2 regions of the Photobacterium nomapromontoriensis genome follow, and region 1 is predicted to be linked to the other one. Evidence: riboswitches for the same ligand, from Rfam matches in the RefSeq annotation. Region 1 holds a riboswitch; the other holds the start of a gene.

Region 1 (5,690 bases):
AAGATTAAAGGTTTGCCAGGCCATGCTCAGGCCATCGAACTGTAGCAAACGGCCAAACGCCACCTGCCCAGCACCAGATAGGAACTTGATCGCTTCAAGCGCCTGCATCGTCCCCATAATGCCGACAACCGGGCCGGCAATACCGGCATTACTGCAATTCTGGGGTTGTTCAAAGGTATCGCCTGCCAAAGGAAATAAACAGTGGTAGCACGGGCCGATACCTTCACGAAAATCAAACGCCATCAACTGTCCTTGCCAGCGGATCGCAGCACCCGCTATCAATGGGGTTTGGGCCTGAAAACACACCTGATTCACCGCATGTCGAGTGGCCAGATTATCGGAACAATCGAGGACCACATCAGCCAGTGCGACCTCCATGGCGAGCCGCTCACCCGCTAACCGGGCCTTCACAGGCCGCACTCTGATCAGCGGATTTAATGCTTGTGCCTGTACTGCTGCTTGTTCTGCCTTGGATTGGCCCAAATCACTATCGCGATAGATCACCTGCCGCTGCAGGTTAGAACTCTCGACAATATCATCATCGGCAATAACCAAATGGCCGATCCCTGCACCCGCCAAATACAGCATGGCAGCAGAGCCAAGTCCTCCCGCCCCGACCAATAATACCTTGGCCTCGTTCAGCCTCTCTTGACCCTGCACTCCAATTTGCGGCAACATAATTTGCCGGTTATAGCGAAGAAATGCCGGATCACTGAGCATTATCAGACTCCGTCATATTCGGCCTTACCAAGATTCGCTTAAACGCCTCGATTGCCAGCGCTGGATCAGTCGCCTCAGTGATAGCCCGAACCACAGCAACACTGGTTACCCCGGTTCGCCATACTTTCTCAGCCCGAGATAAATCAATGCCGCCAATAGCAACAGTTGGAAAGGCCTCGCCAATTAGCTTTTGATATAATGCTAATCGATTCAATCCCTGCGGTTTTGACGGCATGTCTTTCGTCGTGGTGGGGAAAATATGGCCAAGCGCAATGTAACTTGGTGAAAACTCAGCAGCACGCAGAATCTCATAATACCCGTGGGTTGATAATCCAAGTCGAAGTCCGGCCTGCTGGATCGCAAACAAATCTGCCGTTTCGAGATCTTCCTGCCCCAAATGTACCCCGTAAGCCTGATGTTCAATGGCCAACTGCCAATAATCATTTACAAAAACCTGTGCCTGATAGCGCTCTCCAGCCGCAATAATATCCGCCACTTGGGATGGCAGACTCGGCTCACTAGGATCTTTGATGCGCAACTGAGTCGTATTAACTCCTAGAGCTAACAACTGCTCGACCCATGCTGCTGTATCGACAACCGGATAGAGCGCCAGTTTACTGCGTTCAACCGCCATAAAAGGCGCCACACTGACTTCCTTGCTCACCCAACCTAACATCTCTACTTCGGGGTGATTAGCCGTTAACGGTCGAGGAAATAACTCTCGAGTCGTCGGCCACCCCATCTCACCGTGCCCATCGACATGACTGGCTTGGTATCCCCTTGCATGAGCACGAGCCAACGTCACCGCATCTTCAAGCGGAAAATCCAAGGCTAACGCAGAGAGTAACATTGCTCGTTGTGGCTCACTTGCACCCGCATGATGGCAATATACACCACGGGCTTCACCATTATGATGCCACAGATCCACACAGCCTTGCTCCGTCGGCAACCCACACACTATCAAATTAGGTGTATCAGCTACGAGCTGCTGCATGTCTGACAACGTAGGATAAGGAGCGAGCCATTGATCTCGCACCTCATAGCCCGCTACAGGCTCAGATGGATTAAACGCCACACTCAGCGATAAACCTCCTGCCTGAATGTCTACCACTGCCGAATCACTCCACTCCACAATAACAGCTTCACCAAGCTGGTATTGATCTGCAGCAGCCAATAAGGGCTCAATCTGCATCAACAACGGTGTTAGGTGATCGGGTAAACATAAATCACTCATTACTCCTCCTCTTTTACCGGATGATAAAGCTCACTCCCCCTAGATCGGAATTCATCGGCTTTTTGCTGCATACCATCGAGCGGATCTTCTAGCATTCGAATAGCCACAGCCTCGGGTTCATCCAGGCCTTTGGCATACTCGCGTACTTCCTGTGAGATCTTCATCGAACAGAACTTAGGGCCACACATAGAGCAAAAATGGGCAACTTTGCCAGATTCTTGAGGGAGTGTCTCATCGTGATAAGCTCGCGCCGTAATTGGGTCTAAAGCTAAATTAAATTGGTCTTCCCAGCGAAATTCAAACCGCGCTTTTGAAAGGGCGTTATCTCGTACCTGAGCTCCGGGATGCCCCTTCGCTAAGTCTGCCGCATGGGCACATAGCTTGTACGTGATCAGTCCCACCTTTACATCGTCTTTATTTGGCAGACCAAGATGCTCTTTCGGTGTCACGTAGCACAGCATGGCGCAACCGTACCACCCTATGATCGCAGCGCCAATCCCTGAGGTAATATGATCATATCCCGGAGCAATATCAGTCGTCAGCGGACCGAGAGTATAAAATGGTGCTTCATGACAATGCGTTAGCTGCTCATCCATGTTTTCTTTGATCATGTGCATTGGCACATGTCCTGGCCCTTCAATCATCACTTGGACATCGAACTCCCAAGCAACTTTGGTCAGCTCCCCTAATGTCCGTAATTCACTGAATTGTGCTTCATCATTAGCATCAGCCACTGAGCCCGGACGCAAACCATCGCCTAACGACAATGCAATATCATACCGAGCACAGATTTCACAGATCTCACGAAAATGCTCATAGAGGAAGCTTTCTTGATGGTGAGCCAGACACCACTTCGCCATAATCGAGCCCCCCCGGGAGACAATCCCGGTAACTCGCTTTGCTGTCATAGGTACATAACGCAGAAGAACACCAGCATGAATAGTGAAATAATCAACACCCTGCTCGGCTTGCTCAAGCAAGGTATCGCGGAACACTTCCCAGTTAAGCTCCTCAGCAATGCCGTTCACTTTTTCTAATGCCTGATACATCGGTACTGTACCAATAGGAACAGGGCTGTTACGGATTATCCATTCTCGCGTTTCATGAATATTGCGACCAGTCGACAAATCCATCACAGTATCCCCGCCCCAGCGGGTCGACCATACTAACTTCTCCACTTCTTCTTCAATGGAGGAACTAACGGAGGAGTTGCCGATATTGGCATTAACCTTAACAAAAAAATTACGACCAATAATCATTGGTTCAGATTCAGGATGGTTGATATTGGAAGGAATAATCGCCCTGCCTTCCGCGACTTCACGACGGACAAACTCAGGCGTAATAGTTGGTGGTAAATTGGCCCCAAAATTCATCCCGGAATGCTGATGATTCAAAACTTCATCACGGTATTTTGCCTGCCCCATATTTTCACGTATGGCAATATATTCCATTTCTGGTGTGATGATCCCTTTACGGGCATAGTGAAGCTGGGTGACATTAGTTCCAGATTTAGCGCATCGAATACGAGCCGGCTCGCTGAAACGAAACTCATCGAGAGTCTCATCAGCTAGGCGCTCTTTGGAATATGCAGAACTCAATTCACTTAATAACTCGGTATCGCCACGCTCTGCTATCCACGCTTCACGAAGTTTGGGCAACCCAGAATAAATATCAATTTGATGCAGAGGATCAGTATAGAAACCCGAGGTATCATAAACTCGCACGGGCTCATTGGATTCAAAGATAGGGGATTCTTTAGATCCACCGATAAGGCTATCGGCAAGCGTGATTTCTCGCATAGGCACACGAATATCATCACGGCTACCTGGCACATAAATTTTCTGTGAGCTTGGGTAAGGTTGGGTGGTAAGTGATTCAATAAATTGTTTCGCGTCCAGTCTCGCTTGTTTGCGATTCGACATAGCAATTTCCTTGTTATCCATAATAAGGGAAGTTGCTTGGCGGATAGGTGCGTAAACAAGAGGCCACATATAGGGCTTGTAGCATCATCTGAAACAGCGGCTATAGTCAAAAAAATAGCAATACAGAAGACATTCTCTTGTTCCCTTCGCAGGTATTAGCCTGATCAGGTTCTACGGATCCCGCAATGCGGTCTCAGCCAATTGGCACTCCGACAAGTATTAATGAGTATAAAAAAGTATCAGAGTAGCAGCAAGCCTAAAACCAATAATTATCCACCTCGTTGATTAAACCGCTCCCTGACTCACACTTTACCCACTTACTGACAAATCAGCACATCAGCATTTAGCTGGTGTGATAATGCATGACTGATATCACCAAACCAATGAATACCCGATTTTCGGCAGCCAGTGATTACCAAATTGGCCTCTAACTGTTCAGCTAAAGTAGTTAAATGTTTAATTACATCACCATTAGCCATGTGTACCGCCTGTACTTTATAAGGTGACAGCTCAGATAATGCAGTTAACTGTTTCATTCTTTTATGGGCAAGCTCGTTATGCGCTTCATCAAGCTCTAATTCAGCATCTGCGAAACTAATATTCCCCATGCCGGGTTCAACAAAAACAAGATGTAATTCTGCATGATTCTGCTCTGCAATAACCGCCGCTTTTACCATAAGTCGGTGTGCTTCTTTATCATCGGGATTAACAGCCAATAATACGATTTGGTAAAGCGCCATGATCACCTCTCCTTCCATTCACAAATGTGCCAACTTGCTGCTATAACTGTAATACAGCGTACACCTAAATCTCAGAAAACATGCATTACAATCAATGATTGCAAAATTACACTTCGTTAAAGGTAATAGTGATTGCAGCAACATGGTATTAGTATGACATCCCTTATTCACAACTTGAGCTTTCGATGAGTCAATTAGTATTTCTTGGATTGATAGCCCTTGGGGGCGCATTTGGTGCTTGCTCCCGATATTTCATATCCGAACTGTGCGTCTACCTATTTGGCAAAGGTTTTCCTTACGGAACGCTGGCTGTTAACGTGATCGGTTCAATGATTATTGGGTTACTAATGTCAGCTCTAGATCAAGGAATGATTGAAGCTGTACCAGCCCGGCCACTCATTGGATTAGGTTTTCTTGGGGCACTAACAACCTTCTCAACATTTTCCATGGATAACGTTATTCTGATGCAGCAAGGTGAGTTTATTAAGGCTGGCCTGAATATTTTGCTCAACATTACACTGAGCATTACAGCATGCTTTATTGGCTACCAGCTTATGATGAAAGGCTGAATTATTACTATTTGGGAGAATTCTATCATTAGGTGCTTCGCTAGAAGCACCTCCCTCGCAAAATTATCACTATCCATTCAAAAACTACAACCCAACCAATAGAAAACATAAACGAAAAAGGCTCCAGCATTTCTGCTAGAGCCTTGAATATAACAAGGTGAAGAGATTTGAACTCACAACACGCGCTGATGTTCGATATGGCGGGATCCGCTACCAATAACGACCACAAACGAAAAAGGCTCCAGCATTTCTGCTAGAGCCTTGAATATGGCAGGGGTGGAGAGATTCGAACTCCCAACACGCGGATTTGGAATCCGCTGCTCTGCCAATTGGAGCTACACCCCTGTAGTTGTTTTAAAGACTTAACTATGTCTGAATAAGTGGCGGAGCGGACGGGACTCGAACCCGCGACCCCCGGCGTGACAGGCCGGTATTCTAACCAACTGAACTACCGCTCCACACGGTGATAAATACTTTCATATTTATCTGATATTCATCGTTCAGA
Region 2 (5,690 bases), on a different contig from region 1:
GCTGGACGCGCATGAATGCCATTGGGAAGTTCACAGCGGAAAGATAATTCATGTTTCATGGTAACTGCCTGTAATTAATTCGCTAACTGTTGCTGACATAGAGAAAAGATATGACGAGGTTGCTGTAATGCATCTTGAATGGAGACCTCAATACAACGGTGATTTTTAAAACGATCACTGTGTTCAATATTGATATCAGCGGCAAGAATGACGATGTCGGCCCGCTGGATATCTTGCTCGGTAAGGCGGTTTTCAATCCCCATCGCACCTTGGGTTTCAACTTTAATGCTAATACCCAGTTTTTTAGCAGTCTCGGTTAGTTTATCCGCTGCCATATACGTATGAGCAATGCCTGTAGGGCAAGCTGTAATCGCGACCACTCTCATTCTTTTCTCCTGTCATGGAAAGTCCTTATGCTGACAATATAGGGAGAGGAGAGCAGGTTCGATAGAAGAGAAAGCAAGCTTTTACTGGATATTTGTAACGGTCGTCAGCAAGCGTGATAGGGATCGCACTTCAGAGCCCCGGTATAACGGGGCAACTGAACTTGTGCATGTTGGGGAATGTTGAACGGTCGTAGGGTACCAGTTAAAGATAATAAGTAGCATTTTTAATGCGGGTTTTTGGCATTGAGGATGTCTGCCAAAGGCATTGCTTGCTCGGTTAACTGGTTATCACGGTAGTGATAGCTTAGGCACTCATTGGCACTGGGGTCACTGAATGATTTATTGATTTGGTAAGGTGTGCCCTTGGCAAAGTGCCACAGAAAGCGTTCAAGTGCCTGGTCGAAAATCATGGTTTTTAATGACGGGGAAGGGGATGAGAAGGTGAACTGAACCAGATCGACGGGCGCGCTTTGTTCTATGCGTTTTTTCTCTATGCGTTTGAAACCAAATTGTGCGGCTTGAGGAATAATCCCTCCCGGTAGAAGATGAGCCGGAACGGTTAACGCCGCTTGTATCAATGTCATCATGGACTCCCTGTATGATGCCTTGCGGACACCCATATTGGCATGAATTCGTGATCGAGTTCAATGAGATTGTGTCGATAAAAATCACCCTGCGCCTAAAAATTGAACCGTCGCTATGAAATGATTACGTCGACTGATATTTTAAGCCTAGTCGCTATTAATCATGGGTGTTTTGGTATTGAGTACAGTGAGTATGCTCAGCCCTTTGTGTTGGCGGTAACCCTCTTGTAATGAAAGGATTTATTACAGTGAAAAAAGTATTTTTAGTCGCATTTATTGTCATTTTTATTGGTCTGGTTTTTCCTGCGGCTTCTCTCATTCCCGTCGATAAGGCGAGTTGTAATGATTGGAACCATCAAACCTTTTGGTATGAGCCGTGGGGCAGTTCAGGGGTGCATAAAGGCATTGATATCTTTGCCAAGAATGATACACCCGTTGTAGCGGCCACCAGTGGGATCGTGCTGTATAGCGGTACCCTAGCAAAAGGCGGCAATGTTATTGCGATACTAGGGCCGAAATGGAGTATTTACTATTATGCCCATTTAAGTGTGATTTCAGATAACGCCACTGGGTGGGTAACGCAAGGAACACACATTGGTAAAGTCGGTAGTACCGGTAATGCCAAGGGCAAGCCCGCCCATCTGCATTATTCAGTTTTATCCCTGTTTCCGTATGTGTGGAACATCACTACAGAAACCCAAGGGTGGAAAAAAGCCGTTTATTTAGACCCTGCCAGTACTTTTGTTGCATGTGATTAGTAGTGGACACTAATTATGCGATAACCCACAGAATCCACATTCTATACAGCAAGATATATTGTTCTTTTACTCAAACTTGGTACTATCACAGCATATATAGTCGGGGGGCCAGTAGGCTGAGATCGCATGTTGCGAGACCCGTTGAACCTGATTCAGTTAATACTGGCGTAGGGAACTATCCATCTTGCTTGTGACGATTTGATCTCTTTCCCGCTTAAATCTTCAGCTTGATAAAAGTTCCAGCGCGCCAGCTATAGGAGCTTTTATGCCAGACGTTATCGTAACTTCTACCTCTCACCCCCACTCTCATGCCGCAGCAACCCCGATTGTGTTAACCATTGCCGGATCAGACAGTGGCGGTGGCGCGGGTATCCAAGCCGACATTAAAGCGATATCCGCCACGGGCAGCTATGCCTGTTCGGTGATCACCGCCATTACTGCGCAAAATACCCTGGGCGTGTCCGCCATTTTCCCCATCCCCCTTGAACATGTTGAAAAGCAACTTGATGCGGTGTTTTCAGATTTAGATGTGGTTGCGGTCAAAGTCGGTATGTTGGCTGATGCTGACATTATTCATGTTGTTGCCGCCAAAATTAAACAATATCGCCCCCAGTTCTTAGTCGTTGATCCGGTTATGGTCGCGACTAGCGGCGATTTGCTATTGAAAGCATCGGCGATTAACACCCTGAAAGCGGAGCTATTGCCGCTGGCTGATGTGATCACGCCTAACTTACCTGAAGGTGCTGCGCTAATTGGCAGCGAAGTACCAACAACAGAAGCAGAAATGACGGCTATGATCACCGATCTTCGTTTGCTTGGTGCGCATACGGTACTGCTCAAAGGCGGTCATTTAGAGCAGGATGAAAACAGTAAAGATTTGCTCATTTTCGCTGATGATGTCGTACCGTTCAGTGCAAAACGTGTCAATACGCGTAATACGCATGGCACCGGATGTACCTTGTCTTCAGCGATAGCCTCTTATCTCGCGCAGGGTAACGGCTTGCAGCAGGCGGTTGAACTGGGTAAGCAATATATTTCTCAGGCTATTGCGCATGCTGACGAACTCGACATTGGCAAAGGGCACGGTCCGGTTAACCATTTCTTTGATGGTCACGCGAATGTTCGCTAACGTGTCCGTCGGTATTGATATTTCTGGCGGTTCGCTTCGTTATCACGACAGTCAGGTTGCGACGCTGGAAGGGGTGAATATGCACATCCCCGCTCAGCGCTGGACTTGTATTCTCGGTCGAAGCGGTTGCGGCAAAAGCTCGCTTCTGAGATACCTTGCGGGATTACTTGGCGGCAAAGTGACGTGGTCGGGGGAGCTGATGATAGAGCCTGCGTGCGACCTCAATCATCAGGTGGCTTATATGGCGCAGCAAGATCTGTTGATGCCGTGGCTGTCGGTATTAGATAACGTCATGCTGAGCACTCAGTTTGGTGATCGGGCGAGTGCTGATCAGCAAGAAAAAGCATTGGCGTTATTAGATAAGGTTGGACTGGCTGAGCACGCCAAGGCGTTACCCCAGCAGCTATCGGGCGGCATGCGGCAACGGGTCGCGCTGGTAAGAACCCTGTTGCAAGATAAGCCAGTGGTATTAATGGATGAACCCTTTTCTGCATTAGATGCCGTGACACGTTATCGGCTGCAAAATCTGGCCTGCGAGTTACTGGCCGATAAAACCGTTGTGCTGATCACCCACGATCCCCAAGAGGCCCTGCGTTTAGCTCATCAGCTTTATATCATGCGGGGTCAGCCAGCCTCTGCTGAATCACTGTGCCTGCCTAGTTCATCGACACCACGTACGTTTGATCCAGAATGCGCACTATTGCAGCAAACGATCATTGATCGGTTGGAGCAAGACTATGCCTAATACGACCCCTTCGACATTTACCACCACAACAAGCCACTGTTCCCGCCTAGCCTCACCGCATTCAGGTGCATTGAGACAGAATAATCACAAAGTACGCCTTGCTAGTCCGATGGCACGAGTAGTCATCAGTACGTTAGTGATCATTGGCCTGTGGCAAGCGGTAGTGGTGATCTTTGATATGCCCGCCTTCATTTTGCCCACGCCTTTTGAGGTATTTGATCGCCTGATCCAGCGGCATGAGGTGTTGCTCAAGCATACCTGGGTGACGGCGCAGGAAATACTACTCGGTTTATTGCTTGGGCTCTCAATGGGATTGTTTTTTGCGCTGCAAATGTTGCTGTTCAAACCCGTTAAACGCTGGCTGCTGCCACTGTTGATCGCCAGTCAGGCCATTCCTGTGTTTGCGATTGCGCCGGTTTTGATGCTGTGGCTTGGGTATGGCATGGCATCCAAAGTGGTGATGGCCGCATTAATCATCTTTTTTCCCGTGACGACTTGTTGCTATGACGGTTTACGTAATACGCCATTAGGTTATCTCGATCTGGCTAAAACCATGGGGGCGACTAAGTGGCAGATGTTACGTCATATTCAGCTACCCGCATCATTACCGACGTTAGCCTCGGGCCTTCGGGTCGCGGTGGTGATTGCGCCAATTGGTGCAGTGGCGGGGGAATGGGTCGGTTCCAGTGAAGGCTTGGGGTATCTGATGCTGCAGGCCAATGCCCGAATGATGATTGACGAGATGTTTGCTGCCCTGTTTATTTTATCTGCATTGTCTGTCGCGCTGTATTCCGTGACCGATCAAGTGCTTAAAAAACTGATCCCTTGGGAATTGTGATACAACAAAGGACTTTGAATGAATAAGAAAACCGTATTACGCGCAACTGTACTGGCTACCGCCATGATGTCAGTGAATGCCTTAGTCACAACTGACGCGATGGCCGCAACAGAAACCAAGACAGCACCAGAAACCAAGACGCTGACCTTAATGCTGGATTGGTTTGTGAATCCCAATCACGGGCCAATCGTGATTGCTGAGCAGCGAGGGTATTTTAAAGAGCACGGGCTGGATGTGGAAATTCAAGAGCCGGCTGATCCAAGTATGCCGCCCAAGCTGGTGGCGGCGAATAAGATAGATTTAGCTATCACTTATCAACCTAACCTGACCATTGATGTTGCGGCGGGTTTACCGTTGATCCGCTCTGCGACCTTGATTGCCACACCGCTCAATACCTTGATGGTCTTGGATAACCCAAAGGATAATAATCAAATCAAAACGTTGGCGGATCTTAAAGGCAAGAAAATAGGTATTGCGATTGCCGGTAATGAAGAAGCCACCATCGGCACCATGTTGAAAACCAGTGGTGTGAATTACGACGATGTGAAAATCATCAATGTCGGCTGGGCGCTGTCGTCTTCACTAGCGTCCGGCAAAGTGGATGCCATTTGGGGTGGTTTGCGTAATTTTGAAACTAACCAGCTGGCCTTAGAAGGGTATCAGGCCAAAGCCTTCTTCCCAGAGGAGCACGGCGTACCTGCGTATGATGAATTGGTGTTTGTCGCCAATGCCAACACCTATGATAAAGCCGCCATTAACGCTTTCAATCAAGCTCTGGAACAAGCGACAACGTATATTGTGAATCACCCTCAAGCCTCATGGCTGGAGTTTGCAGCATACGCGCCAGATACATTGGATAACGAACTCAATAAACGTGCGTGGAACGATACCCTGACCCGTTTTGCGCTTCGCCCAGCGGCGGTTGACCTCAAACGTTACGATGATTACGCCCAATTTATGTATTCACAGCACATCATCGAGACGTTACCGAAAGCAAAAGACTATGTTCCGACTCTTCAATAACGCCGAGAATTTATTATGAATCATCAAGATTTGATTAACGCATGCCATGAGGAATGGGATGCCTATACCCAGCATGCGTTTGTGCAGCAATTAGCCCGAGGCACATTAGCACAACCGTGTTTTCTGCACTACCTTAAGCAGGATTTTCTGTTTCTCAAGCAATATGCCCGTGCTTATGCGTTGGCGATTTACAAAGCACGCACTCTGGCGGATATGCGTAAAGCCCT

What was found. Region 1 has a riboswitch for thiamine pyrophosphate ahead of thiC (phosphomethylpyrimidine synthase ThiC). Riboswitches for the same ligand answer to the same signal wherever they lie in the genome.
Region 2: linked by a shared signal. The riboswitch ahead of thiD (bifunctional hydroxymethylpyrimidine kinase/phosphomethylpyrimidine kinase) and the one ahead of thiC (phosphomethylpyrimidine synthase ThiC) in region 1 are both predicted to bind thiamine pyrophosphate.

What each region holds. Positions count from the first base shown of each region.
Region 1 covers NZ_JAKJSL010000058.1:35,565-41,254, forward strand. Annotated here, with positions in the region: gene L4D12_RS22755 (HesA/MoeB/ThiF family protein) at 1-720, opposite strand, end outside; gene thiE (thiamine phosphate synthase) at 710-1,954, opposite strand; gene thiC (phosphomethylpyrimidine synthase ThiC) at 1,954-3,876, opposite strand; TPP riboswitch at 4,001-4,098, opposite strand; gene L4D12_RS22770 (universal stress protein) at 4,194-4,616, opposite strand; gene crcB (fluoride efflux transporter CrcB) at 4,802-5,185, shown strand; tRNA gene L4D12_RS22780 (tRNA-Trp) at 5,454-5,530, opposite strand; tRNA gene L4D12_RS22785 (tRNA-Asp) at 5,567-5,643, opposite strand.
Region 2 covers NZ_JAKJSL010000028.1:20,027-25,716, reverse strand. Annotated here, with positions in the region: gene ptsP (phosphoenolpyruvate--protein phosphotransferase) at 1-59, opposite strand, end outside; gene L4D12_RS11835 (PTS fructose transporter subunit IIB) at 75-386, opposite strand; gene L4D12_RS11830 (hypothetical protein) at 611-973, opposite strand; gene L4D12_RS11825 (M23 family metallopeptidase) at 1,219-1,728, shown strand; TPP riboswitch at 1,820-1,919, shown strand; gene thiD (bifunctional hydroxymethylpyrimidine kinase/phosphomethylpyrimidine kinase) at 1,994-2,857, shown strand; gene L4D12_RS11815 (ABC transporter ATP-binding protein) at 2,847-3,602, shown strand; partial or broken gene L4D12_RS11810 (ABC transporter permease) at 3,718-4,440, shown strand; gene L4D12_RS11805 (ABC transporter substrate-binding protein) at 4,459-5,463, shown strand; gene tenA (thiaminase II) at 5,479-5,690, shown strand, end outside.